DNA from 4 places in the Ruegeria sp. SCSIO 43209 genome. Region 4 is predicted to be linked to each of the others. Evidence: riboswitches for the same ligand, from Rfam matches in the RefSeq annotation. Region 4 holds a riboswitch; each other region holds the start of a gene.
What was found. A riboswitch is a leader RNA that binds a small molecule or an ion and turns the genes downstream of it on or off. The one in region 4 is predicted to bind cobalamin.
Positions count from the first base shown of each region.

Region 1: linked by a shared signal. The riboswitch ahead of I5192_RS12835 (energy-coupling factor ABC transporter permease) and the one ahead of I5192_RS20635 (DUF1636 family protein) in region 4 are both predicted to bind cobalamin.
Region 2: linked by a shared signal. The riboswitch ahead of I5192_RS09535 (DUF1636 domain-containing protein) and the one ahead of I5192_RS20635 (DUF1636 family protein) in region 4 are both predicted to bind cobalamin.
Region 3: linked by a shared signal. The riboswitch ahead of I5192_RS14215 (hypothetical protein) and the one ahead of I5192_RS20635 (DUF1636 family protein) in region 4 are both predicted to bind cobalamin.

Region 1 is NZ_CP065359.1:2,548,628-2,555,832, forward strand. It holds gene I5192_RS12815 (hypothetical protein) at 1-810, shown strand, start outside; gene I5192_RS12820 (hypothetical protein) at 807-1,652, shown strand; gene I5192_RS12825 (AMP-binding protein) at 1,645-3,066, shown strand; gene I5192_RS12830 (transglutaminase-like cysteine peptidase) at 3,571-4,194, shown strand; gene I5192_RS12835 (energy-coupling factor ABC transporter permease) at 4,300-4,983, opposite strand; cobalamin riboswitch at 5,059-5,272, opposite strand; gene I5192_RS12840 (L,D-transpeptidase) at 5,488-6,150, shown strand; gene I5192_RS12845 (hypothetical protein) at 6,192-6,464, opposite strand; gene I5192_RS12850 (cation-translocating P-type ATPase) at 6,650-7,205, shown strand, end outside.
Region 2 is NZ_CP065359.1:1,888,031-1,895,235, forward strand. It holds gene I5192_RS09505 (response regulator transcription factor) at 1-334, shown strand, start outside; gene I5192_RS09510 (sensor histidine kinase) at 324-1,691, shown strand; gene I5192_RS09515 (ABC transporter substrate-binding protein) at 1,670-2,668, shown strand; gene I5192_RS09520 (class I SAM-dependent methyltransferase) at 2,793-3,404, opposite strand; gene I5192_RS09525 (glycosyltransferase family 2 protein) at 3,397-4,404, opposite strand; gene I5192_RS09530 (NAD(P)-dependent oxidoreductase) at 4,519-5,505, opposite strand; cobalamin riboswitch at 5,611-5,818, shown strand; gene I5192_RS09535 (DUF1636 domain-containing protein) at 5,903-6,283, shown strand; gene cobW (cobalamin biosynthesis protein CobW) at 6,280-7,205, shown strand, end outside.
Region 3 is NZ_CP065359.1:2,838,265-2,845,469, forward strand. It holds gene I5192_RS14195 (bifunctional 2',3'-cyclic-nucleotide 2'-phosphodiesterase/3'-nucleotidase) at 1-257, shown strand, start outside; RNA gene ffs (signal recognition particle sRNA small type) at 296-394, shown strand; gene rsgA (ribosome small subunit-dependent GTPase A) at 554-1,582, shown strand; gene I5192_RS14210 (alpha/beta fold hydrolase) at 1,619-2,476, opposite strand; cobalamin riboswitch at 2,598-2,819, shown strand; gene I5192_RS14215 (hypothetical protein) at 2,910-3,317, shown strand; gene I5192_RS14220 (protein-tyrosine phosphatase family protein) at 3,322-3,822, opposite strand; gene I5192_RS14225 (DNA polymerase III subunit gamma/tau) at 3,995-5,755, shown strand; gene I5192_RS14230 (YbaB/EbfC family nucleoid-associated protein) at 5,991-6,335, shown strand; gene recR (recombination mediator RecR) at 6,400-6,993, shown strand; gene I5192_RS14240 (hypothetical protein) at 7,071-7,205, shown strand, end outside.
Region 4 is NZ_CP065362.1:259,595-266,799, reverse strand. It holds gene I5192_RS20655 (AAA family ATPase) at 1-900, shown strand, start outside; gene I5192_RS20650 (peroxidase family protein) at 874-2,535, opposite strand; gene I5192_RS20645 (hypothetical protein) at 2,554-3,621, opposite strand; gene I5192_RS20640 (hypothetical protein) at 3,741-3,896, shown strand; cobalamin riboswitch at 3,880-4,088, shown strand; gene I5192_RS20635 (DUF1636 family protein) at 4,190-4,546, shown strand; gene I5192_RS20630 (ABC transporter ATP-binding protein) at 4,543-5,328, shown strand; gene I5192_RS20625 (ABC transporter substrate-binding protein) at 5,347-6,294, shown strand; gene I5192_RS20620 (iron ABC transporter permease) at 6,296-7,205, shown strand, end outside.

The sequences.
Region 1 (7,205 bases), on a different replicon from region 4:
TTGTTCTTATCGAAACTCCCGCCATCTAACATCATGATGTTGTGCCTTATGGTTGCGGCTTTTGGCACATTGGTCGAGGCACAAAGCTGGCGCGGGTTTGACAACCTTTTCCTGCCGCTTGGCTTGTTGATTTTCCTAAACGGCCACTATTTCAGCTCTTTGGCAGAGCTCGCCCTGTTGGCCGCCATGTTCTTTGCCGCCCTTGCCAGTTTCGGCGTAGTGGGAACCAAACTGGGCCTGACCAAACATGCGACCCGTGTGTATGTTGTCGCGGTTTTTTTGCTGCTGGCCGCCGCAAAGCTGCAGAACACAGTACTGCCGATCATGGTTCTTGCCGCACATGGCTGGGCGCGTACCGCTTCTCCTTGTGACAGTAAGTACCCCGATCTGGATATCATAGCCGCCTTGGGGCTTTTGGGATTTGGTTGGCTTGCGGTGGGAAATGCAACGGGATGGGATGCAGTTTCCTTTTTTGGGCTCAGTGCGATGGGGTTAGCTATGGGGCTCACTGCTATGGCGCTGCGTCCCATTCCTGTTGTTATACCACTTGCTGCGGCTGTCCTTTATTTCATTCGAACTTGGGCTGTTTCCCAGAATTCTGAACAGTCGAACTGGGCTGAACCGCTGACGGTACTGGCCCTGTTCTCATTAGCTTGTTCAGCCGCAGCGCCGTTGCTCCGACCACATTGGTTCGAAAAAGATAGGGTGCTCAGGCTGACGCTGTTGGCCCTCGCGCCGCCGTTGCTTTACTACGTTTGGATCGTTGCTGGATCGCTAAATGCTGGGTTCTTTGCCGGAGTTTTTTCATGACCAAAGAGTTCATCAGAACGGCGGATGCAAAGCTGACCGTTTATCTGAACGGTCCGATCTGGGACGGCGCGCGAGCCGCGACCTTCGGCGATTTTTCCTGCAAAACGCCTGAAGCCGGTGCCGAAATCCTGTGCAAAGGGATCGAGAGGGTGAAAGACGCCGGCCTCAACCGCATCATCGGGCCGATGTCAGGCGATACCTGGCACAGTTACCGGTTCGTCTCGGATAGCGACGGGTCCGCTCCGTTCCTGATGGAGCCTACCAACAAACTTCATGAGCCCGGGGTTTTCCAGTCGGCAGGATTTACAGAGATCAGCCGGTATTTTTCGGCCCGGGTGTCGTTGCAAGCCGCAACCGGGTCAGCACCGCCGGAAAGCGATGGGTTCGTGGTGGAAGAGTGGGACGGAACAGACCCCGAGGCGCTGTTTCGTCAGGTCTTCGACCTGTCAACCCGCGCATTTTCCGGCAACGCGTTCTACAAACCGATATCCGAGGCAGATTTCCTGGCCATGTATATGCCAGTTGTGCCGATGATGAAGCGCGATCTGATCCTTTTTGCGCGCCGCCATGACGGGACATTGGCAGGGTTTCTGTTTGGCATTCCCAATTATGCCGAAGGCCCCAATCCGGCATCCGCAATCCTCAAGACCTATGCAAGTCTCGAACCGGGCGCCGGACGGCATCTGGCTCACCGGTTTCACAAGGCGGCGCTCAGGATGGGGTACGAAACCGCCATTCATGCGCTGATCCATGATGACAACACCTCCGCCGAGCGCAGTGCAGCGGAAGGCGCGACAATATTCCGGCGCTATACTTTGCTTGGACGGAAGCTGAATGGCTGACCTGCTGTCCCAATTCGCCACGGCGGTTAAACGGGTTCCTGACCGGACAGCCATAGTGGACGGCAAGGGCCGCGAGATCACCTTTCAAACCCTGCGCACGCGCGTTCAGCACTTGGCAGGTCGGTGGCAGGACAAGGGTATCCGGTCAGGTGATCGTGTGCTTTTGGCCATGCCAGTCAACGCGGACCTATATGCAAGTCTGGCTGCGCTTTGGACCCTTGGCGCAACCGTTGTCTTACCAGAGCCAGCCTTGGGGCTGGCCGGTCTGCGCCACGCCGCCCGAACAACGAAGCCAAAAGCGTTCTGTGCAGCGGGTGCGTATTCTTTGCTGAAGTTTCTGGTTCCGGATCTCTGGGCCCTGCCCCTGCTGACGCCTGGTAAAAGCCGCAGTAACCCGGTGGCGCAAAAGGTACAACCGGACGATATCGCCCTTATTTCCTTTACCTCTGGTACAACTGGCCAGCCCAAGGCCATTCCGCGCTCGCACGCGTTTTTGATGGCGCAGCACGATGCCATCGCACCCCTCCTCGACAGCCGCAAGGCCGAGCGCGATCTGGTGGCCTTTCCGGTGTTCACGCTGATCAATCTGGCGGCCGGGCGCACAAGTGTTTTACCCAACTGGAGGTTCAGCAAGCTGGACCGCATGTCGACTGTGCAGTTGGAAAGCTGGCTTCAAACGCAACAGATCACCCGGGCCCTCATCCCACCATCGCTATGTGAAAAACTGGTTCAATCCGACGATACCGGTCCGTTGCACACGGTGTTCACCGGCGGCGGTCCGGTGTTTCCGAGTCTTGTCGAGGCGTTGAGAACCCGGCACAGCCTGTCAGTTGTGTGCGTCTACGGGTCGACCGAGGCTGAACCGATTGCCCATCTTGACGCCGCGAATATCACGGTGAAGGATCACCGCGACATGGCTGTTGGAAGGGGTCTTCTTGTGGGATACCCGGTGCCCGAAATCACGCTCCGCATCCGCGACAATGAAATTCAGGTCGCCGGCGCACATGTGAATGACGGGTATTTGAACCCGACCCACTCAAAGAACAACAAAATCAAGGAAGGTGACGTCATTTGGCACCGGACCGGTGACGCTGGCGCGCTGGATGATGACGGGCGTTTATGGTTATGGGGGCGCGTCGGGTCCGAAATTGAAGTCTTTTCAGGTACGCTCTTCCCCTTTGCTATCGAAGTCGCGGCACAGCGATGGCCAGGTGTAGATCGATGCGCGCTCGTCAATACCAAGGCAGGCCCCACACTTTGCGTCCAAGGTTCCGCGGATCACATCGACGATTGGACTAAATCTGCGCTTGGTTTTGACGTTCCAAATGTGATTTCGATTAAGAACATTCCTATGGACAAGCGTCATGCCTCCAAAGTCGATCGTACGAAACTTACACGCATAATAGAAACCTGACGCAATATGGCTCGTAGGCCACTGAGCCTGCCCAACTCATCGCTCCCGTCGCTGTGCGCGTTAACAGAGGACTGAGTGTAGCGACGAAGTCATTGTTTTAGAATTTCCAATCAAAACCTGCACACCTTGGTCAGGGGAAATCTGCAATTGCCAGTTACATCTGGCCGCATGAAACATATAATCGCAGATACACTGTTAGGGTGCGCCCCGGCGAACGGTTGATACCCATGTCATTGCACAAAGATGTTCGGCTTGACGCGTCATCCAAATCCGTCCCAAACCTCAAGCGTTTCTAACCCAGAACTACTAGCCGGCTTTCTTCTATGCTGCTGCAAGAATGTCAATTAAGCTCACGCACACAATCACGACTAATAACTGCGCGCTCGCGAACTTTGCTGCTCTGCATTTTAAATTGAATAAGCTGTTGTAATGCGTCGATGAACATAAAAGATTGAAATAGAGTTCTCTTGGCTCGGTAGCTTCAGATACCCAGGAGAAACGAGTATGGGGAAAGCAGATATGACAAAACCTACTTCCGCTCAGAAAAAACTTTCGGAACGGTTACCAGTTTATCTATCGTTGGCCTGTATCATATGCAGCTACCTTGTCTCCGCCGCTTCATTGCAAGCTTCTGAGCTTCCCTGGATCAAACTAGATAGAGAGGTTCAGGCGCCATCGGGCGCCAAATCACTCTGCAAAGATTATTCGTGGGCGTGCGCGAATACTCGTACTTCTGGTCTGCCAGAAGCGCAGGAGAAACAGATCGTTAAAGCGATTAACTTGCGCGTCAATCGGAGGATCCGCGCCGTTTCGGATCAAAACCAATACGGGACAAAGGAATACTGGACGCTACCAATGCAGGGGTCAGGGGATTGCGAAGATTTCGCTTTGCAAAAGAAGTTTGAACTAATGCAGAACGGCTTGGATCCTACGAAGCTACTTATTGCAACTGTCTTAGACACCAATCGCAGTGGCCATGCAGTTTTAGTTTATCGCTCGAGTGAAGGCGATTTGATTCTGGACAATGTCACCAACAGGATCAAATCGTGGAAGGAAACGAGGTATCTTTTCCTACGAATACAGGACCCAAATCACCCTGATCGTTGGGTACAGGTTTCTAGCGGCTAAAAACAATGTGGCGCGCCCTCGAGACGCGCCACAATAAAATTTTGGTCCTGCGTCTACTGGTTGTTTCGCGGCAACCCAAGTTTAGGACACCGCTTCAAACTTTGGTCAAGCTTTCGCAGCGTTGTACAAACGCGGAGTCACCAGACCTGTACTGTTCAAACCGCGCATCGCCTTGGCTGCCGCAAGCACTGCCAGATCAGCAATCGGCTCAATGACAATTACCAGCATATAAGCACCGCCAAAGGACAGAACCGACGCCATGGTTTCTGCGCCGAAACCCTGGCCGTAGAAGGCCCAGAACCCAACCCATGCGACTACTCCTCCCTGATACGTCGCACTTAGGGCAAGAGCTTGGCCATATTTGAGGTCAACATATGCTGTGCCGGGTGCGATGATGCGGCTGGCCAGTGCTTGTAGCGCAAATAGCGGCACCAGCAGAGTGGTCAGGTTGATGAAGTACTGCGGAAGATCGAACGGGGCAAAAAACACACCCTGAATCAGGAGACCAGCTGCCAATCCAAAAGCCGCGGGTGCAGCACCGAGAAGCAGAAACAGCGTCGACCCCAGGATGAAGTGGACTTCAGAGACACCAACCGGGAAATGCGGCAGGACTTCGAAGAAAAGGAAAACACCAACGGTGGCGAGCACCGAGCGCATAACAAAAGATGCAGGTCCATTCGCACGCAATGTGGAAAACGTTTCTTTCGCTGCGTAAGTAGCCGCACCTGCGGCGGTAACATAGGAAAGCGCGATTTTGGCACCATTCACGATGCCCGGTTCGATATGCATGTTCTTTCTCCCTACCGCCTCACCCGGCGGCTTGTCAGGTTGAATCGACCGTAAGGCCGACAGGTTCAGTCTGGGCATAGCCCGGCGCTTTACGGCAGGTCTCCTGACTCGCGGGTGCTCGCTCCGCCAACCTTCCCGGTTCCATTACGAACCAGTGGTGTCTTGGCATCGCTCTCCGCTCACAGTTGCGGGGGCAGTTACGGAATTGGCGCCATTGAAAACACCGAACCGTATTCCCTTTTAATCCTTTTGGCTTCCGCCATCAGGAACCGAAAACAATTCACCGCTACAATGGCGGCTTCGCCTGTGTCAATTGTCTTTGCGACCTATTCCAATGTAAACTCGACCGAAGCAGGATTCACGCAACCGGTCACTTGATCGACAGGGTAAACCAAGCGTTACCTGAAACCTCTTGAAGCTCTAGCTGCTAGAGGCTTTAAGATTCGGATTAATTCGCGATAGTGCGATCCAAATACGTTAAACTTGTGAACCAGGACGAGACCTATGCTTACAAGGCGCCATTTCATTCAATCCACCATAGCGCTGTTCTCGGCGTCTGCGGCCAGTCCATTGATCGCCAAAACCTGGCCAACCGCATCGCAGAAGACCTATTGGGACAGTCAGGTCACGCCAATTGGTTACGATCCAATGACCTCAAATCCGTGGGGTGTTCATGACCGTTTTTTACCAAGACGCGTCGCGGCAAATGATGGTTTGGTTCCAGGTGACATCCATGTGGATGCCGTCGCGCGCTATCTCTATCATATCGAAGAAGGCGGGACCGCAATGCGCTATGGCGTAGCGATCGCGCGCGGGAACCTTTACGAGCCCGGCACCTATGTTATCCGCCGAAAGGTCGAATGGCCACACTGGACACCAACCGCTTCAATGATCGAGCGCAACCCCGAATACGCGGAATTCCGGAATGGCATGGAGCCCGGGCCGAATAATGCTCTCGGCTCTCGTGCCCTTTATCTATACGTTGGAGACCGAGACACATATCTCAGAATTCACGGCACGCCTGAGCCAAGAAGCATCGGCGGTCGCGCAAGTTCTGGATGTGTGCGAATGATCATGGCTCATATCAATGACCTCTACCCAAACGTGAAAACCGGCTCGACCGCTTTCCTATACTCTGCCGAAGATAGCGTCACAGCCCGCTCATGAATATTGGGCAGCGTACATGGACGTCGCTGCCCTCATTTCGATCAGGCGTCGCGCGCAATGCAGATCGGAGCGCCATTCGTCGCGCGCAATGGTACCAATGTCGTCTCGACGGGTCCGCTGTGCTCATACCAAAAGCAATTGTCTTCGGGCAGGAGGCGCGCTGTGGTCAAATCCTGCGCCGGCCCTGCCAGCGCTACGACCGAATCTGGCACGTTGCCTGGTTCAAGTGCTTTGCTTTTGGCCCCAGTGAACTGGGCTGAGCAACCAGCCGTAATCGAGACTAACGTGATGGTAATTGCGATCCGTTTCTGCATTGATCTATTCCAAATTTTTTGCGTCATCTGCAATTAGATTGCATCCACACGGCCGGCCCGCAAGACGAAATGAACTAACAATATCGCAGGCAAAGAACCCGGATGAAAAAATATAAAAGGTATTGAAGCTCTAGTTACTGTAGGAACTATTTACAAAGGACCATAGAGATTCTTGAGGTCCAATCATGTCATCCGATACCCATAGCCACGACCATGGCCACGAAAACAAACATGGTCACCACGCATGCGGTAGTGGCGGGTGTGGCGACATCGCCCCCGCCGGTCCAATTCCTGAAGGTGGTAGAAGCTTTCAGGTCTCTGGCCTTGATTGCGCCGAAGAGGTGGCGATCCTGAACCGTGTCGTCGGCCCGAAAGCAGGTGGTGAAGAGCATCTCGCATTTGATGTGATCAACGGTCGGATGACGCTTCTTGAAAGTGCTTCCAAGTTATCTGACGAAGATGTCATGCTGCTGGTTGCGAGTACTGGTATGACCGCCAAACCATGGGATGACGGAAATGCCGCCCAGGACCAGGTGGCGCATATTGCACGTCAGCGGCGGTTCACCACTCTTAGCGGAGGGTTTTGGGCAGCAGGTTTTGGCTGGCACATTTTCGAAACCGGCATGGGCGGTGCGCTCGGGCTGTTCTCGGGACATGGTGAGGTTCCGATGCCTTTGCCCGAGGCAGCTTTGTTCGCGGTCGCGATCTTGTTTGGCGTCTGGCTGGTGGCCCCTAAAGCCT
Region 2 (7,205 bases), on a different replicon from region 4:
CCGCGCAGTGCTGAGACGCAAATCCGGCAAGACCAAAACGACGATTGAAATTGGCGGCGTCGTCTTTGATCCGGTTGCGGGTCATTTGACGGTGGGCGACGACATCGTCTCGCTTCGCAACCGCGAACTGCGCTTGTTGGAACTGCTGATCAACGCCCCCGGTCAGGTGTTTTCTAAGCAGAAGCTGGCGGACCGGTTGTTCTCCTACGACGACAATGTTTCGGACAATGCCATCGAGGTGTATGTTGGACGACTGCGTAAGCATCTGGAAAAATCGGACCTCAGGATCACAACGTTGCGCGGTTTGGGCTACAGGCTGGATCATGGCAATTAATCCAAATGTTTCCGGATCACTGCGAAACCGTCTTGCGCTAACGCTAATCGGCGGTGCCGCGATTCTGGCCCTCGTGCTGTTCTTTGCTGTCCGCGACTATGCAGTTCAGGTTGCCCAGCAAGGTCAGGACAACATTCTGGGTGCCTCAGTCACCTCGATCCTCGACGCCGCGGCGCTGCGTGGAGGCGAGCTTGAAGTCGATATCCCCTATGCTGCCTTTTCCATGCTGAGCACGCCGTCGGACGACCGAGTGTTTTATGCGATTTTTCAGGATGGCGAGTTCTTGTCCGGCTACGAAGACCTGACCCCAACTCAAGGACCCGCTGATGGAAAATGGACCTTTCGCTTCGGTGAAGTGCGCGGTGAAAACGTTCGTCAGGTCAGTGCCAGCCGCACTCTGGTTGGGCTGGGAAATCAGACAGAAATCGAAGTGGCCTTGGGACAGACCCAAGATGCGCTGTCGGAGACGCTGGATCAAATCTCACGCAATGCCGGCCTTTTGGGATTGGGGTTCTTTGTGCTTGCGGCTGTATTGTCCTTCTGGGTGAGTTCGGCCACCATCGGCCAGCTCGACAGATTAACGACATCCGTCACCCGTCGGGGACCGCAAGATCTCAGCCCATTCAAAAAACCAGTACCGCGTGAAATGGCGCCTTTGGTGTCATCGCTGAATTCGCTGATGGGACGCCTGGACCAGTCTCTCAGCCAATCCGAGGACTTTATCGCCGAGGCCGCCCATAGGGTCCGCACCCCGCTGGCAACGGTCAGGTCTTATGCCGAGGCGACGCTGCAACGGGTGGAGAGAGAAGACAACCGCGAGGCGTTACGATCAATGATGCGCGCTATCGACGAAAGCTCTCGGGCCGCGGGGCAACTACTGGATCACGCCATGATCACATTCCGCGCTGACCATCTGGAGCGCGAGGATATCGATCTGGTGACTCTGATCCGAGAGCTTGTCCAGCGCTTGACGCCCATCGCTGAAATGAAAGACCTTTCGCTTGCTTTGAGCGGCGATCCGCAGGTCATGTATTCGGGCGACCCCATCCTCATCCAAAATGCGGTGCGGAACATGGTAGACAATGCGCTTAAATATGCGCCAGCGGACAGTACCGTAGTCATCGATGTCGCAGGGTCACCCACAGCCCGGATCACGGTCAGTGACCAGGGGCCAGGCTTTCCGCCAGATGAAATCGAAACGCTCACAAGACGTTTCGAACGTGGTCAGAACGCGGCAGGAACCATCGGATCGGGCCTCGGGCTAACCATTGCCCAGGACGTCGCGGTCGCCCATGGTGGCACGCTGGTACTTTCAAACAAAGCGGAGGGCGGCGCATGCGTTATCTTGTCACTCTGATCCTGTGCCTGTTCGCCAGCGGCGCAGGGGCTCAGGATTGGGAAGACCGACAAATATTCAACGAAAGTGCCGACGGCCCCCGACTGCGGGTCATTTCCAGCACCGATACCGCCCTGTTTGCGCCGCTGATCGAGGATTTCGTCGCCCAGAATCCAGCGATATCGGTCGAATATCTGGTGACCGGCACGGCCGATATCGACCGACGCGTCCGAGCCACGCCAGAAGCGTTCGACGTTGTCGTTTCCAGCGCGATGGACCTGCAACTGAAGCTCGCGAATGACGGATATGCGCTGGCGCTTAACGATCTTCCGCACCCCCCTTGGGCGCAATGGCATCAAAGCCTGTTCGCCTTCACTTCGGAACCCGCAACCATCGTTGTCAACCGCACCGCGTTCGAAGGACAACCAATGCCGCAAACGCGGCAGGAACTGATCGAAGCGCTGCGTGCCCGCCCGGATGATTTTCGGGGCAAAGTCGGCACTTATGACGTGCGCCAGTCGGGATTGGGCTATTTGTTCGCGACGCAGGACGCCCGCGCCTCGGAAACCTATTGGCGCTTGATGGAGGTTTTGGGCGGCCTGGACGTGCGGCTGTATTGTTGTTCGGGCGACATGATTAACGACCTGGCGGATGGTACGATCGCGGTGGCCTACAACGTGCTTGGCAGTTATGCGGCGGTACGAACAGAAGGAAAGGATGCCCTTCAGATCATTCTGCCTTCGGATTTTCAGACGACGATGATGCGAACCGCCATGGTAACTGGCAAAAGCCGCTTGCCGGAGGAAGCGGAAACCTTTGTCCGGCACCTGACCACGCTGAATCCGGAATCAATGGCAGCACTGCCACTTCTGGACACGCAGGACTCCACGACCGAAAGCGCAGCGATAGCGCTGGACCCTGCGCTGTTGACGTTCCTCGATACGCTGAAGCGCAGAAAGTTCCTGTCTGCCTGGGAAAGTGCCGCTATTCAAAAATGATCGGACTTAGACAACAACCCTATCCGTCATCGCTGAACTTGTTGCTTAACACTGTTGACGCTGGAAGACATCAGCCAGCCCAGATTACCTCGCACGAATCTATAATCAGAAAAATGATCTCGGCTCAAAGTTTCTCGACGGCCACCTGCGCCCCCATGATGGCCTTGAGCCGCAGCCCCGCAGAATGTGCCCCGAGGAATTCGTGGAACGCACGCATCACGTCATCTTTCCACCACCCTCGCCTGTGATAATCGTCAAGCATGATTACGCCGCCTTCGATCATCTTGGGCAGCAAAGCATCCAGATCCGTTTTTACGCCCTCGTAGGAATGGTCGCCGTCCAAATAGGCAAACCCGATGCTTTGATCTTCAAACAAACGCAGCGCCGGTTGCGAATAGTCGCGAATGATCGAAACTTGCCCCTTGGCGATCTCGGTGCTGTATTTACCCGTTACTGCATCGTAGATCCGATCCATATCCTTTTGCGTGCGCGCTCCGGCAAGCGAAGCACCGCCATCCGGGTCTTGCTGTACTTGCCAGGGATCGATGAGGCACAATTTAGAGGGTTGCAGCTCTTCCAGCAGAATCCGCGAAAATTCGCCCTTCCAAACGCCAATTTCAACGCTCAACCGTCCATGCGGCATGGTCTTGAGCATTTCGCGCCGCAGGGAATCCTTCCGTTCGCGCTGCTCAGCTTGCTTCTTGCGGCGATCCTCAGCAGATACAGCTTCACCCATAGACGTCTTCTCCGGTTGAGGAATTTTGCAACGCTTCAACCAGATCAACCCAGTCCGGTCTGGCTCTCAATTCTTCGGCTTTCGACCTGTGCCACTCACATGCTTGGTGATGGAGGTCTGCCAATTGCGGATCTGCCATCATCTCAGATTTGATGTCGTGCATAGCCGGCATGTGTTCCAGAATTGAGCGATCCTCAACATCATTGTGGTTCATCATGAGCCAGTATTTGAGCCCTTGATCCTGCCCCACATGATTGGTGCGCCCACGGTCGCGCTTGACCAAAAAGCTATCAGTGCTGCGCACAGCATAATGATGAATGCGCGCGAATTCATGGCTGAAACCACGCCATGCTTTCCATTTCACTTGGTCTGCTGGGTACAGGTTCCCGCCCGAATCCCGCCACAACACGCCTTCGTATGGCGCGTCAGGGTTCGGTGCATCTTCTGGATTGATCCTGGGACGATGGGCGCGAAAACGGCTGAATTTTCCGTTGTTGCGGAACAGCGTTTTGAACCCTTTGGTCCGATGATGCGGATAGCCGTCTTCGGTGGCGGCCAGAAAGAAAGTCTCAGGTACAGGTCGATCAACGAAATCGTTCTGACCCGCATTTCCGAACATGCGCCAGCAGATCGAGATCGCGTCCGCCACGCCGCTGGCCTCAACGAGGCTTCTTATATCACTATTGGGCAAACGGATATTGATATACTCGTCCACATCCAAACTGAGAATCCAATCCGATGACAGATAGCTTGGGTGATTCCGCGCAAGCGAAAATGCACGAACCTGCGGCGCGGCGCGCGGACCCAGTCTGTTTCGCTCGTGGTGAGCCCAGCCAAGCACTTGCAGCCGTTCGCCCATGGCATCAGTACCATCAGCGCAATCATTGGTATAAATCAGAATGTCATCAAAACCGATTGCGTGGTTGTAGGCCACCCAATCGATCATGAAAGGCCCTTCGTTTTTCATCGTTGTTACGATGAGAAAGGTCTCATTCGTCATAAGTTGTTCTCTTGCCTGTGCCGGTGTCGGACTCCTGTTGATCTGTTTAGAATAGCCCCAGAATTTTGTCCAACCAGGTCGCCAGACAGCCGCAACGCTTGCCGATTATTTGATCTACCGATTCTGCGGGATCACCTCATAACCCGGTTCTTCTGGCTCGTCGTCCAGCATCTCGGTTGGGAACCCTGGCGCCTGGATCTCCAGTCCGGTCGCGTCCTCTAGCCGCCTGATGATGTTCGGGGACAGTTCACGCTCACCATATCGCGCGATGCCATCTTCGAAAATCTTAATCATCAATGGGTTTATCTCCAGAGGAACTCCGGCACGGTCGGCGACCTCCTGAAACAGACCGATATCTTTTTTCACCAGGTCCATGGTGAAGGAAATATCGCGCGAGCCGTTCAGGATGACCTGACTTTCGGTCTCGTGCACGAAGGATGTGCCTGACGATATCTTGATCGCCTCATAGGTGGTTCCAAGGTCCATACCGGCGGCCTTGGCTGTCACCAATGCCTCGGCGCAGGTGATCAGGTTGGCGGTAGCCAGATAATTGGTCAACACCTTCAGAACAGAGGCCGAGCCCAGATCGCCCGTGTGCAAAATGCGACGCCCCATGGTGGTCAGGAATGGCAGGATACGTTCAAAAGTCTCACGATCACAGCCTGCGAAGATCGAGATATTACCCGTCGCTGCCCGGTGACATCCGCCGGAAACCGGGCAATCCACTGCAGCCCCGCCTCGTTCGATGACCATTGCGCCAAGGCGTTTGACTTCGGCTTCATCGGTGGTCGACATTTCCATCCAGATTTTGCCAGGGCCGACCTCTGGCAACATTTCCTGCATCACCGCATCCGAGGCCGCAGGAGAAGGCAAACAGGTTATAACAGCATCGCAATTGCGCATCAGTTGCGCCGGGCTTTTGGCGGCTTTGGCACCCTTGGCGACGAATTCGGTCACCAGATCCGGGTTCAGGTCATGAACCGTCAGATCGATACCGTTTCGTAGCAGCGATCCAGATAGCTTGCCCCCTACATTCCCCAGCCCGATAAACCCTACTTTCATGCGCGGTATCCTCCTGTTCGCATCTTGCTGCCATGCCAGCACGTCGTTGCAGAAGTATCATGCCGCCCAGCGACCCCGACAGGTCGCTTTTTATCCGCTTTTTCACGGATCGGCGCGACTCGCTTGACAAGCAACCCTGCCCTGCCGCATGTCCCTTTCGTTGGTGTCTGCGAGAGCAGATGAAAAGGGAATGCGTCAGCGGTTTTTGCCGTCAAACGCAGCCGCCCCCGCGACCGTGACCGGAGAGGGTGCCCAAAGCCACTGGCAGTATGGCCGGGAAGGCGGGACATCCGACAGAGGCCTCCTCTGACATCCGCAAGCCGGGAGACCTGCCAACGCCCGAAGATGAAACCGGACGGGGTGTTCCGGTGTGGGGCTGTGATCGGCCCGCATGAAACCCCGTCCCCCACGAAGAGGATTTGGGGGGATGAGAGACATGACCGAGACCGCACCGGTCGAACTGCTGGTTTGCACTACCTGCCGTCGCGGGCTGCCTGTCGAGGATGACGCCCAGCGCCCCGGCACGTTGCTGCACAAGGCGCTTGAACAGGCGGGCCTGCCCGAAGGCATTACCTTGAAAGCTGTGGAATGCCTGTCGAATTGCGATGAAGGCTGCTCGATCGTGCTACGCGGAGGACCGGATCGCTGGACTTTCGTGTATGAGCATCTGAACGAGATCGACCATGTTGAAACCATCGTCGAAGGCGCAGCCAAATACCTCGCCACCGAGGACGGTTTGGTCAAATGGCGCGAACGTCCCGAACATTTCCGCAAAAACTGTGCGGCCCGCATTCCCCCGATTGGAGCCCTGAAATGAGCAATCTCGAGAAACTCCCCGTCACTGTGATCACCGGCTTTTTGGGCTCGGGCAAAACCACTTTGGTGCGACACCTGATGCAGAACCCGCAGGGCAAGCGTCTGGCGGTGGTCGTCAACGAATTCGGCGATGTCGGCGTCGATGGCGATATCCTGAAGTCCTGCGCCATTCCTGATTGCCCGGCGGAAAACATCATGGAACTGGCCAATGGTTGCATCTGCTGCACCGTGGCCGATGATTTCATCCCGACCATTGAAGCCCTGATGGCACTAGAGCCGCGCCCCGATCACATCCTGATCGAAACCTCCGGTCTTGCCCTGCCAAAACCGCTGCTGAAGGCGTTCGACTGGCCCGATATCCGCTCGAAAATCACCGTCGATGGCGTGATTGCTCTGGCCGATGCCGAGGCCGTGGCCGCTGGTCGGTTCGCTCCGAATGTCGAGGCGGTAGATGCGCAACGCATGGCAGATGACTCGATTGATCATGAAACTCCCTTGTCCGAGGTGTTCGAGGATCAGATTTCCTGCGCCGACATCATTCTGCTGACCAAGCCCGATCTGGCTGGCCCGGAAGGCGTTGCGAAAGCGAAAGAGATCATCGCCGCCGAAGCGCCCCGCCCCCTGCCCGTCGTCGAAGTGGCTGAGGGTGCCGTGGACGTCCGCGTCGTGCTGGGTCTAGAAGCCGCGGCCGAGGATGACATGGACGCGCGTCCCAGCCATCACGACGGCCATCACGATCACGAGCATGACGATTTCGAAAGCATCATCGTTGAACTGCCCGAGCAAACCGATCCGATTGATCTGGTCGCCAAGATTGAACGATTGGCCAACGAGTTGAATATCCTGCGCGTCAAAGGCTATGCCGCCGTTCAAGGCAAGCCCATGCGCCTACTGGTTCAGGCCGTCGGTGCGCGCGTGCGTCA
Region 3 (7,205 bases), on a different replicon from region 4:
CGCGACAAGCCCGTATGATTGACCTGCCTCAGATCAGCATACAGGATATTCTATGCAAATACGTCGCGGGCACATTGCCCGCCGACCCACTCGCGCATGCACCGCGCCCCTTTTCTTTTGTACCAAACCAAAGGCAGGGCGCGATCCTGACAACGGGGCCGCGCGCGCTACACCATGTTGCAGAGCTTGCTGAGTATCATCCACGCATTCTGCCCGACGTTGCGGATGGTTTCATGCGTATTCATCTGACCTTCTGACGGGTTGCCATTTTCAGGGGATGCACCTATATCGGCTTTGAGAGGTTGGCGCGGGCGAGCGCCTCGCCAACCTGGTCAGGTCCGGAAGGAAGCAGCCACAACGAGCCCCGCTTGGGTCGATGTCCAACCTCTCACTTAGAACCTATCAGCCGCAGGAGGGCGTTTATGATTGTAGCAAAAACCCTTCGGGCAGACCGGTTCTGATCCTTTCCGATCAACTGATTGCCTGAACACGTCGTCGGCGGATGCGCGATTGCCATTCGACGGGATTGCTGTTTCTGATCACAGGCAGACCAATGTTACTTTCCTTTCCGGACCTCGGATGGTCCTCTCATTTCGCGGCTCAGCATACGGCTGATCCGTCACTTCTTCCGTATCGCATCTCGGCCGTACACCGGGATCGACTGATCGGGCTGAGCCCTGAAGGTGAATCGCCTTTGTTATCTCTGGATCAATCAACCGGTGCATATGCCGTCGGAGATTGGGTTCTGGTGGATGAAAACAAACGCATACGCCGCGTGCTGGACCGGCGCAGCCTGCTGCAGCGCCGGGCCGCAGGTGCAGGGGCAGCGGCGCAGCTGATTGCTGCAAATGTTGATGTGCTGTTCATCGTCAGTTCCTGCAACGCCGATTTCAATATGCCACGATTGGAGCGGTATCTTGCGCTGGCACATCAGGCAGGCTGCTATCCGGTGGTCGTTCTGACCAAATCGGACATGTGCGATGATCCGAGCCTTTATGTAGATCAAGCCCAATCGCTCGCCCCGTTTCTGACGGTACTTGCGGTCAACGCGCTGGATCACGGCGATCTCGAACAAGTTCTGTCGTGGTGTCCGAAAGGACAAACCAGCGCCTTGATTGGATCATCCGGCGTTGGGAAAACGACGCTCGCCAACGGGATGACGGGGCAGGATCAGGCCACCGCAGGTATTCGCGAAGACGATGCGCGCGGCAGGCACACAACAACCTCACGCGCCTTGCATCGCATGCGCAATGGCGGCTGGCTGATCGATACGCCCGGCATGCGCGCGTTACGTCTGCTAGATGCGCAAGAGGGGTTGGATGAGGTGTTCTCGGACATCTCAGACCTCAGCCTGAATTGCCGCTTCTCGGATTGTCAGCACGAGACCGAGCCCGGATGTGCGGTGCAGGCGGCAATCGACGCTGGTACGCTTGATCCCGCGCGGCTGGACCGCTGGCGCAAGCTGCGGCGCGAAGACCAACACAATTCCGCTTCGGTGGCGCAGGCCCGCGCCCGCGACAAGGCGTTCGGCAAGATGGTGCGCAGCGTGATGCACGAGAAAAAATCCCGTAAAGGGCTATAACGAAGCTGGGCACCGGCCTACCGGTGCCCAGCGCTATCAGGCGATCAGCCTAGGCCAGACTGCCGCATTCCGTCTTGCGAATGCACCGATATGGCCGATCTTGGATACTCCGAATTCGCTTGGTGCAAGCAGATGGCGCCCGGCTTTGGGTCCATAGAGATCGGCAAGACGCCAGACAGCATCCGGCGGCACCATTTCATCATCTGCGAAGGTAAACAGATCGACACGTTTGCCCAAGTCTTCCCAGCGGGCGGCGGGCAGTGTCGTGCCGATCTCTGGCACATAGCTTTTGGGGGCGGTGCACCATTTGCGCCATTGCCAATAGACTTGGGCAGGCAGGTCCGATCCAAACCCGACCAACCGTCCGGGCAGGTAGCCAAGCGCCTTGACCACCAGCGGCGCGTGACCAAACCAGAACAACGCCGCCAAAGCGCGATAAGGCCAAGGGTGATCCGCCAGCGTTACCAGACCCGAACAGACACAGATCATCCTGTCAATCTGATCGATATCGGGTTGGATCGGGCCAAACATTCCGCCCAAGGAATGACCGATGCTCCATAGCTTGGCCTGCGGAAACCGTCGGCGCATCTCGGCCCGGGCGGCTGGAATGTCGATCAACGCCCAATCGGCCATGGTGACATTTGACCGCTTTTGCGAACCCACCAAAGAGTGACCAAAATCCCGGTAATCGTAAGTCAGGCAGGCCATGCCCTGTTCTTCGGCGAGCCATCGGGCGAAGTACTGATAGTAATCCCTCGGCACCCCAGTCGCACCGTTTATGACGACCACCTTTTCGGGGTCGGCAACCGGACGGTAAAGCCGCGCCGACAACATTGCCGGGCCGGACGGGATTTGAAAATCCTCGGTCACAACCGCCTGCTGCGTGTCCAACATGGTGCCCTCCAATACCGACTGAACTGATCAGTTCACCCGAAGCGCCTCAAGTCAAGGTTGACGTGACTGGACCATACGTCACTTGCCTGACGCAATCTTCTTGACTCGGGCACGGCGCAGCCGCTAGCCATGTCGCGATGGTTCTCGCGCCCAATCGGGCCGGGATGAAAAGGGAACACGGTGCGGTTCTGCCCGGATAAATCCGGAAAGAACCTAGTCCGAGACTGCCCCCGCAACTGTAAGCGGAGAGCAATGCCGAGATACCACTGGCCTCGAAGGCTGGGAAGGTCGGCAAAGCGATGACCCGCAAGTCAGGAGACCTGCCATCAGATGTAGAACCGAAACTCGGGCGGGGAGTCCGGGACGGGTTTGATCGTGCTCCGCAACGACCAACCTGTGCCACGCCCTCGCCCTGCGCGCGGAGGGCGCATTGATGATCTGGAAGACCAAAACACACGAATTCGCGGCGACTGTGTGCCAACGTACTGGCGCACCCTGCCCCGCATTGGCACAGATGGCGCGGGCTCTGACGCAGACCATGTCCGCCACAAAACCGGTCACGAAAACTGAGTTTGAGATTGAAGGCACCATAGATCTGTCGCACTGCCCGGAAGGATGCACCGCCCGCTTTCGCGCCCAATGCGACCAGATACGTGTATTCTGCGGAACCGATCCTGAAATCGATACCGGCCGGCTGGATGACTACGCAGACATGATGTTCGGAACCGAGTACCGCAGCCTACCCGCAGACCTGCTAAGGAATCCTCCTTGCGCCATGCTTGAGGCTTCGCTTCTGGTGCAGCACAACGGTGGCGAAATCTCGCCACATGTTGGTGTCTAAGCCGTCAAACGGCTTGAACACGGGCCGGTTCAACGGCCCAAAGCATCTGGGCATTTGTCTCGACTGCGCAAGGACGCACCGTACGCAATCGCTTCAATGCCGTCTCAGGCCGTTCACCGCATTCAACCATCAGACGCAGAACCACCATCCCGGATCGGCCACAGCCACCACGGCAATGCACTAGCACACGGCCACCACCTGACAACGCCTGACGTGCGGTCGCGCCAACGCGGGGCCAGCGGTCCAAAATCTCTTTGGGTGGCGTGCCAAAATCTTCGATCGGCAAATGCACCCATCTGCTGGCACGCCCCTGAATATCAGCGCCAAAATTCCGCGCACCATCCTGAATCATCTCGACTTCAGTGGTCATCGAGATCACAAGTCCCGGCTTCCAGTCTGCGATAAGATCAAGGTCTTCTGCATACGTTCCTCCACGCCCAGGCATCGAGGACAAGGCCAAGGTGCCTCCGCCAACCTGCAACGCATAAACCACCAGTTGCGACATAATCTCCCCCCAAACAAACTTTACCCAACAACATACTGGTCCAGTAAATAGAATAGAGTGGATTTTAGCCGCATACCCACGCATTCCAAAATGAAAATCGTCCCGGCTGGCTGTGGACGCGGGCGGCGGGGGCCTCTACGCTGCGGCGTAACGCGAATCCGACAGAGCAGACATGACCGAGACGCCCAGCCCCGCCTACCAGGTTCTTGCCCGCAAATACCGCCCCGAAACCTTTGCCGATCTGGTCGGTCAGGACGCCATGGTGCGCACTCTAAAAAACGCCTTCGAGGCGGACCGGATCGCGCAGGCCTTCATCATGACCGGCATCCGCGGTACCGGCAAGACGACGACCGCTCGGATCATAGCCAAGGGTATGAACTGCATCGGTCCCGATGGCAGCGGCGGCCCTACCACCGAACCCTGCGGTCAATGTGAACACTGCGTAGCCATCATGGAGGGCCGCCATGTCGATGTGATGGAGATGGACGCCGCCAGCCGCACCGGTGTCAATGACATCCGCGAGATCATCGACAGCGTACGCTATCGCGCTGCATCCGCGCGCTACAAGACCTATATCATCGACGAGGTTCACATGCTGTCGACCAGCGCTTTCAACGCGCTGCTCAAGACGCTGGAAGAACCCCCCGAACACGTGAAGTTCATCTTTGCCACCACCGAGATTCGCAAGGTCCCGGTGACCGTCTTGTCCCGTTGCCAGCGCTTTGATCTGCGCCGGATCGAGCCGGAGGATATGATCGGACTGCTTCGCAAAATTGCAGGTGCCGAAGGGGCACAGATTGCCGAGGATGCGTTATCGTTGATCACCCGGGCCGCCGAGGGATCGGCGCGCGATGCGACCTCACTGCTGGATCAGGCGATCTCGCACGGGGCCGGTGAAACCAGCGCGGATCAGGTGCGCGCGATGCTGGGGCTGGCCGATCGGGGCCGGGTGCTGGATCTGATGGATATGATCCTGCGCGGCGATGCTGCAGGCGCGTTGACCGAGCTGAGCGGGCAATATGCCGAAGGGGCTGATCCACTCGCCGTCTTACGCGATCTGGCTGAAATCACGCATTGGGTTTCGGTGGTCAAGATCACCCCGGATGCCGCCGAAGATCCCACCGTTTCCCCCGACGAACGCGCCCGAGGTCAACAAATGGCCGAGGCTCTGCCCATGCGAGTCCTTACACGCATGTGGCAAATGCTGCTGAAAGCGCTCGAGGAAGTTTCCGCCGCACCCAACGCAATGATGGCTGCGGAAATGGCCGTGATCCGCCTGACCCATGTGGCCGACTTGCCTAGCCCGGAGGAGCTGATCAAGCGTCTGCAAGATACGCCTCCGCCGCCCAATGGTGGCCCCGGCAAGGGAATCGGTGCGCCGGGACATGCTCCTGCCGCGCCACAGGCTGTGGCCCGATCGGCCTATGCCGCATCGGGAATCGGCGGCAACGCAGGCGGGCCAACAGCCGCGCTAGCCCAAGATGTGCAGGCAGCTCTGGCACGCTATCCAACATTTGAACATGTGGTCGAACTGATCCGAGCCAACCGGGACGTGAAGTTGTTGGTCGAGGTTGAAAACGGCGTGCGTCTGGTGTCCTACCAACCAGGCAGGATCGAGTTCGCCCCAACCGACAACGCCCCGACCGACCTGTCACAACGATTGGGCGCGTCGCTGCAGCGTTGGACAGGCAACCGGTGGGCCGTTTCTATTGTCGCTGAGGGCAACGCACCGACCATTGCCGAGGTACGGGACGCTGCAGACTTGGCCCTGAAAGCCGAGGCTGAACAGCATCCTCTGGTGCAAGCAGTGCTGACTCATTTCCCGAAAGCGCGGATCAAGAGCATCGAAACCGCAGAACAACGCGCCGCTCAAGTCGAAACCGAAGCCCTGCCCGAGGTCGAAGACGAATGGGACCCGTTTGAAGAGGACTGACTTTCGAGCATAAGCGCACCTCAACCAAATGCTCCCGCACCCGCCACGGGCCATCGGCTGGCGCCGATACCCCTGAGCGGCTTTGGGCCCGGCAGCGCGCCTTGCGCGCTGCCGGGCCCAACGGGAGGAAAGGTCTTGCCAAAGACCTTGACGACGGGCGGGAGTATCCTGACCTCTTGTGCCGCACGGTTACGCTTCGTATCTAGGCCACAAATCGAGTGACAGGAGATTACCGATGCTAAAAGGTTTAGGCGGCCTGGGTGACATGGCCAAGATGATGAAATCCGCGCAGGATCTGCAGACCAAGATGACTGACATGCAGGAAGAGCTGAACACCATCATGGTTGTCGGCGAATCCGGTGCCGGGCTGGTCAAGGCCACCGCGACCGCCAAGGGCGAGTTGAAAGGTCTGGATATCGACCCGTCGATCTTTAACGGTGACGATAAGGAAGTGGTCGAAGACCTCATCCTCGCCGCGATCAAGGACGCCCAAACCAAGGCGCAGGAACGTTCACAGGCAGAAATGGCCAAGCTGACCGAAAGCATGGGCCTGCCCGCAGACATCAAGCTGCCGTTCTGATACACCCTCCTGACGGATCTATGGCCGGGGCGTGTTTCTCTGGCCCAATTGCGAGGGTCTCACGGTGAGTTCGAACAGTGACATCGACAATCTGATCGACCTGATGGCCAAGCTGCCCGGTCTCGGCCCCCGCTCGGCCCGCCGCGCAGTCCTGCACCTGATCCGTAAACGCGCCCTGCTGCTAACGCCGCTTTCTGACGCCATGCAGCAGGTAGCCGTAACTGCCCGTGAATGCCTGAACTGCGGCAATGTGGGCACCACTGATATCTGCGACATCTGTAACAACGAGGCTCGCGCAACCGGAGAGCTGTGCGTGGTCGAGGACGTCGCCGACCTTTGGGCGATGGAGCGTGCCGGGGTCTTCAAGGGTCGCTATCACGTTCTGGGCGGCACTTTGTCGGCTTTGGACGGGGTCGGCCCGGATGAATTGCGTATCCCCCGGTTGAAGGACCGGGTTGTGGCCGAGAGTATCACCGAGATCATCCTCGCCCTGAACGCCACCGTCGATGGCCAGACCACTGCCCACTACATCGCTGATCAGTTGGAGGGGCAGGTTCGTCTGACATCCCTGGCGCAAGGTGTACCGATTGGGGGAGAGTTGGACTATCTAGACGACGGGACGATTACTGCGGCGTTGCGGGCGCGGAAGGAGATCTAGATTTGTAGTCGCCTGCTCCTTGCGTGCCTTGTAGAAACCAAGCACTTTCTTAGGATTTCTTGGAGGTTAAGCATTTGATGCGAAAGTTTATTATAGTTTTTTGTGCATCTGCGCTGATTGTCGTGATTGGTATTCACTTGTTGCTGTCCCCGCCGTTTCCGCTACCTCCAAAAATCGGGCGAAATCTGCCCGACAGTTTTGCCGAAGCTGAC
Region 4 (7,205 bases):
GGGCAAGCGATCATCGATGCGTATGACGATCACCACACCCGAATGGTCGGAAACTACATCTGTGGGGCCGCGCTATCCCCGCGCGGTCGGTTTCAGGATGCGGCAGCAGCTCTGGAACAAGCGGCGTCTCATGCGGATGCGCATCGCGCCGAAGCTGGAAACAGCCCCGATATTGCAGCCGTGATACAAATCGAGAGTATGAGCGCGCTGGTTGACAGCTTTCAGGGCAAAACTGAGGCGGCACTCGCCAAAGCCAAGCGGGCAGTTGACGCCGCGATTGCATCGGGCCAGCCCTTGATCATCGCAAATGCAATGCATTGGTTGACCGAAATCCACATGCAGATGGACCACCCGGATTATGCGCGTATGGCCAAGGCGCTGAGCGCGGCTGTTCAGGACAAGGGCGGCCCTTATTACCAAGCTGTTGCGACGGCCCATCTTGCCGGGGCTGCCATCAGAACCGGCGAGGCCACAGAGGGCGTGGCCATGCTGCAGGCCGCTTGGGGAAGGATGCACGCAACGGGTGCCGAGGCGGCTGGCGTGCTCGTCAACGCCGAGCTCGCACGGGGCTATCTTGCTCTGGGTGAGATTCAAAAAGGGTTGGATGCGGTGGGGGCTGGTCTGACATGTGCAGAAAACACTGACGAGCGGAACTATGAAGCTGAAATCTACCGGATAAAGGCGGCTCTTCTACTGGAACAAGGTGGTCCGTTCGACGCGGCTGAGGCGGCTTTGCGTGAAGCTATTGCCGTGGCAAATAATCAGGGCGCGGCGCTGTATGAATTGCGCGCGCTGAGTGATCTTGCCTGCATCCGGCCAGCCGATACGGAAGTTGCCGCGCGGATTACTGAGCTGGAAGAGCGCGGTCGCGTCTTAGGTCCCGCCGGGACGTCGACCTAAAGTGCAGTCTTCGGGTTGCAGGTCCAAGCCAACAAAACGCGCCACCTGCGAGAATGACGAAGTTTTCTTCAACAACTGAAAACCTTTCTCTGAAAAAGTCTCAGCCGAGTACAAGTTTTTGGACACCATCGGGTTGTTCATAAGCTGCGTGATTGCGTCATACGCCACCATCGATGTCATCAGATCGCCCATGATCACATCGCCCTTGTGCTGTTCCGCAAAGAGACCAGGGAACAACTCGACCCTATTGACGTCGCAATAAAGCCGGCTCAGGTCGGCAATCAATTCGTCCGCAAACGGCTGATCACCAACCATCTCAGTAAAGTTTGAATGCGGTTTGCGGCAGAAATGATGACGATAAGTGTTCAGCGACGGAAGACGCGCCTTACGCGTCAGGGCAATTGTAGCTTCGACAGGGGCAGGAGCACCGGGCGCAGGCCTTTGGAACAGGAAATCGGGCGTGTTGCGCAGCGACATGCGGGCCGCAGGTTGGCGCGACAATGATCGGATCATTTCCGCCAAGCCCGTTTGTTCGACCAGTCGTGGATTGAATCTGAACCCCTCCGGGCCAACCTGTGCGCCGTCGATTATGAATCGCTCGGGGATCATCGAATGCCAGCGGTAGAGCAAATTGAACTCAATCGCGATCTGGTTGGAATGATGCCACGGTTGCCAGCGATTGACGCCAACAGGCAGTTTGAATGGCATATTGGCGATGTGGGCGATGTAGTCCTCAAGCACAAGCTTGATCAGCAATGCGATCAAGGTGCAGCGTGTGGTCTGGAACACACGCTCTTTATCCCAGCCTGATATGCCGCGCTTTTCGCGCCACAACAGATCGGCAAAGGTGTTATGGGCGCGCAACATCAGTGTATTGATCGCGATATAACCTATGGTACCATTGCCATTATCGAGCCCGGTTGCATGAAAATCGAGCAGTAGCTGGTCAATCGCGTGATCGCTGAGACCCGGATGCGCCCGTTTCACCGCATTCCACAGCTTGCATGGATCGTGCAGGGGCTTTCCGTAATTCTCGCCAGTGGCAAGACTGCCATCAAAGGGGGGCGCAAGCTTAACACCACCGGATTGGTTCTTTTGAAACAGCTTCGGGGCCCACATCTCGCCTTGTGTATCCAGACGAAAGGCCAACCGGTGGGTTAATTCATTGGTATCGGGATCGCGTTCGCGCAGCATGTCGGTCTGAAAATCGTTCAGCCCGTAGATTTGGCACAGATCGACCTCGTGGTTCGAATCCGTCTGATCAACCGGTCCTTTCGCCCCAAAGGTGCGCAGGAAACTGTCGGTAAACCATTGTGCGGCCGAGATAAACAAAAGTGTCGATCCTTGCGGGCACATCAAGGTAAGCGGGCTGCCATCCATTTGTGTCCGTCGGCGAAAGAGATCAGCAACTTCGCTTTCCGACGGCAGGACGGGTGAGAGGTCTTCTGGCGTTGTATGCCGACCGATCCAGCGATGGGAAAACACGCCGGGCCATGTCGTGTAGTCTGCGCCCATCGTATAGGGCCGCGGTCGGTGGATCTTCGCGGCGTTTGCAAGCCTGATCGCGGCTAAATAGCTCGTAACGGGTGGGGAGATCTTGAATCCGAGTTTGATCAGATCATCAACGTCCAGCATCAATACATCTCCGTTTGGTCATCGATTCGGGAACCGGGCGCTGGCCAAGCTCAGATAGGTTCTGAGCCGGATCGCATTAATCGGTCCTAAAGGTTCGTGATCTGCCGTGACACGCCAGGGCGCGAAGCTCATCGCGTCTCCATTCTGCGGATCAAATTCTGCACCTTTGGGAATCGTGATATCCGCCACGGGCGTGACGGTATGATGGTACGGATCAAGAGGTGCATCTGGTTGCGGGTCGCATGCCCACCGGATGCGATTGTCGAGCACATCGAATTCGTCGGCCGGGCGCGGGGGCTCAATCACACACAGCTCGAAGTGATTTTCTCCATCGGCCACGTCTTGCCGCAAACACTGCCCGATCCCATCTGGGTCGTCTACCGGATGTGCCGGAATTTTTGGTTTCGCGCTGCGGGCCAAGTATCTGACCGTTAGATCGGGGCCCAGCCGATACGGTGTTGTCGACCAGAAATGGACCTCAAAAGGCGAGTGCATATAGTTCGAGGCAAAATCACTCGCGACGCGAAACTGACGCTTGCCTTCACGAGTGAGGAAGGCGCGAAATCCTGCGCGCAGCCCTTTGGTGATCAACCTAAGGCTCCATTTTCGTCGCCCTTTGATCGCGTGCTGGACCGCTTGTAATGTGGCGACAAGCCTGCCCAATCGCTCATATTCATCGGGGACGTAGCTGGGAAACACATCCTGATCGACCAATACAAAATCGAACTCGTCGCTGAGTTGTGTGGTCCCCAGATGCGCAAGTGCTTCGGCGTCGATCAGCTTGGGGCCTGGCACGTCAAAAAGCTTGATCGCCATCCCGTGGGCATCCGATTTCCGGTCATCCAGATGCGCGCCGTTGGAAAAGCGAAGTGCGGCTGAATAGGCTGCGGGCTGTTCAAACAGGCCGTGACGGAACTGTTCTGGTAGATCGTTTCTGACGGTGAATATTGCAGCCACACACCCGTGACTGCGCCCATGCTGAGCCCTTAAGCGATGGCCTTTCCACCGTGCAACGGCCTCGAGATTGTGGTCAATGACATCATCAACAATATCCGGCGGCAATGCGTTTTGCGAAACATGTGTCAAAGAACCGTCTCCTTGGATAAACCCAGGCAATGATCAAACAGGGGTAAGGTGCTGACAAAGCTAAACCTCTAAATTTGTTCAGCTTACCTCAGATTGTCTAATTTCCAAACACACCAACTATGGACAACCGTGGCCAGACAAATTCGGCGCGCAGCCCAAGCTATTCGGTTGGTGCTTCGGACACGTGGTTGGCGGCGCTCGATCCTCGACCAGAGTTGGGTGCCTTCGACTTTATCATTGACGTGTCCGGTGTTCTCGGGCACTCAATCGATTGATGGTTCCCGGTGGCGTTGCCGCGGGATGAAAAGGGAATACGGTGAGGCTTGCCAAAAGGTGCCAATTCCGTAACTGCCCCCGCAACTGTAAGCGGTGAGCAAGGCCAAACAGCCACTGGTCCACAGGATCGGGAAGGTTGGCCGAGCGCGGACCCGCAAGTCAGGAGACCTGCCATCAGATGTTTAACCAACCCGGGGCGGGGCGTCCTGGAAGGAGGCTTTGATGGCGCGTCAATCGCGTGTTTACATTGTCGGCAGCTTCCGCATGCGCTTGGAAACAAGTGGAGTGGACCATGCCAGATACGCCTGATCATTTCATTCTAGTCTGCGAAAGCTGCACTGAAGGGCTGCCCCTTGATGAAATTTGCGATGCGTTGACTGGGAAATTACCTCGCAGTTTTGCGATCCGCGCGTCGTCTTGCATGGCAGGCTGCGATAGTCCCAGAACGGTTGGGTTCCAGGCCGTAGGAAAGGCGCAATACCTTTTTGGTGGCATTCAGACCGCGGATGAGGTGCAGGCGCTGGCTGAGTTTGCAGCGCAGTATCGTGAAAGCCCGGATGGCTGGACAAATGCCACTGATCGCCCGCAGGCGTTGTCCAATAAAACCCTCTCGCGCATGCCGCGGATCGAACAGGGAGCATCGCAATGACGTTGCCACCCTTTCTGATTGCCGAAAACCTTGAGTATTATGCCCTTAACGGAGATGTCCTGTTGCAGGGCGTCTCGTTCGAGTTGGACGAGGGTTCCATTCTAGCCATCGCCGGCCCGAACGGGGCGGGGAAAACGACGCTTCTCAATCTGTTGTGCGGCGCTGAGCCGCTGGCACTTGGCGATGTTCGGATCAAAGGACGCAGTCTGAAAAAGCTCACGGCCAAAGAGCGTGCGCGCATGATTGCAGTGGTAGGTCAGCAGGAACTGCCCGATGGACGCTTGGCGTTACGCGATTATGTTGCGCTGGGGCAAATACCCATCCGTGCGGACCGCTCTGCCGAAGGCCACGCGCAAGAGCTGGACCGGATTTTAGACCTGACTGGTCTCGCCAATCTCGCGGACAAGCGCATGGCCCAACTGTCCGGAGGCGAACGTCAGCGTGCCCATATCGCGCGCGCTTTGGCGCAAAACCCTTCGTTGCTGTTTCTGGACGAACCGACCAACCATCTGGATCCTGATGCAAAAGGGCGGATGCTGTCTTTGGTCGCCGAGCTTGGGATCACCGTGGTCATGATCGTACACGATCTGGTCATGATCCCCGAATTCGCCACACACGTGGCGCTGATGAAATCGACCCGCATGATCGAGTTTGGGTCGGTGGACAAGGTGCTGACACCCGAAAGAGTCCGCGAAACTTTTGGCGTTGATTTCCTCTGCTTTCTCCACGAAGGCCGCGTGATTCCGGCGCTTGATATTCGAAGAACCACAGTCTCAACTTAGTCGAAGGAACACACTGAGATGAAATACATCTGGCCCGTGGCGTTGGCCACCGCCATGGCAAGCGGTGCTGCTGCGCAAGAAGTCACCGTAGACAACTGCGGCGAACCGCTGGTTTTTGATACCGCGCCCGAGCGCCTGGTTGTGCATGACATGAACATGACCGATATGGCCTTTGCATTGGGTCTGCAGGACAAGATCGTCGGCCTGACCGGCATCACCGGCTGGTACAAGACCAGCCCTGATTTTGATGCTCTGCGCGGCGACATCCCCGAGCTTGCGCCGAAATATCCGACCGTCGAAAACCTGGTGGCGGTTGAACCCGACCTGTTCTTTGCCGGTTGGTACTATGGCATGAAGCCGGGTGGTGATGTGACCCCAGATACACTGGAACCGTTCGGAATCAAGACCTTGGTTCTAACCGAAAGCTGTGTCCATCTGGACAAGGATCGCCCCGAAGCCAGCATGGATCTTCTGTTTGGCGATGTGTTGCGCTTGGGCAAGGTGATGCAAGTCGAAGACAAGGCCGAAGCTCTGGTCTCGGGCTGGAAAGAGCAGCTGGCAGCGATCGAAGCCAAGACTGCTGAACTGCCCAAGCCCCGCGTCTTTCTTCTGGATGGTCCTGCAGATGCTCCGTTTACCGCTGGTAAATTCGCGATTCCCGATGCGATGATCACAGCCGCCGGTGGTGAAAACGTCACTCATGACATGGACACGAGCTGGGGCCGCACTTCGTGGGAGGCCGTTGCCGCATCGAACCCGGAATTCCTGGTTTTGTTGGATTATCAGACCGGCAATGGCGCCGAGGACACCTTCAAGTTCCTGCAGGAACATCCCGTCATGTCGCAGACTGACGCCGTCAAGAACGAGCGCTGGATCGGATTGCGCTACGAGGAGCTGACGCCGGGACCGGCAAATATCGAAGCGATCTCGAAGATGGCGCGCGCGATGCATCCGGGTCAGAGCTGATATGGGCCGATTGGGCCTGACGTTGTTGCTGGGGGCGGTCGTTCTGACCGCCCTTTTGCTGATTTCCACGATCTACGGCACAACCTCGATTCCTTTGTCCGACACCTTCACCGCGATATTGCGCGGTACCGGGTTGCAGGACGGAGAGATGTCACCGCTGCATAGGATCGTATTCGACCTGCGATTGCCCCGCGCTTTGTTTGCAGCCGTGATCGGTGGCGGGCTGGGCATCGTTGGCGTGGTGCTGCAAACGACCACACGTAATGACCTTGCCGATCCATTTCTGTTCGGCCTGTCCTCGGGCGCGGCAGCGGGGGCGGTGTTTGTAATTACCGTGACCGGAGATATTCTGGGTTTCTGGACTCTGCCGCTGGCTGCCTTTTGCGGCGGTCTTGTGGCGTCGGGCATCGTGCTGGCGCTGGTTCATGGGCTTCGCACTAGCGCACCGGAAAAGCTGATCCTTGCGGGTCTGGCTGTGTCATTTTTGTTTTCGGCCATCACCAACTATCTGATCTTCGCCGGTGATAGCCGCGCCGCTCATTCTGTCATCTTCTGGATGCTGGGGGGGCTGGGCCTGGCCCGTTGGGAGACGTTCCCGCTGGTGTGCATCGGTCTGCTGCTGATCCTGAGCTATTCGCTTTATCGCAGCCGCTGGTTGGATGCGCTGCTGACCGGGGATTTGACTGCCGCTACTCTGGGTGTGCCGGTTCGGGGTCTGCGGTTCAGCATGTTTTTCACCGCAGCGTTGGCAACGGCCGTGTTTGTTTCCGTAGCCGGAGTGATTGGTTTTGTCGGTCTGATGGTGCCGCATATTGCACGCGGGATCGCAGGTCCCTTGCACAAAAACCTTCTACCAACCGCCGCTATGGTTGGTGCTGCCTTGTTGACCGGCTCTGACATTCTCAGCAGGC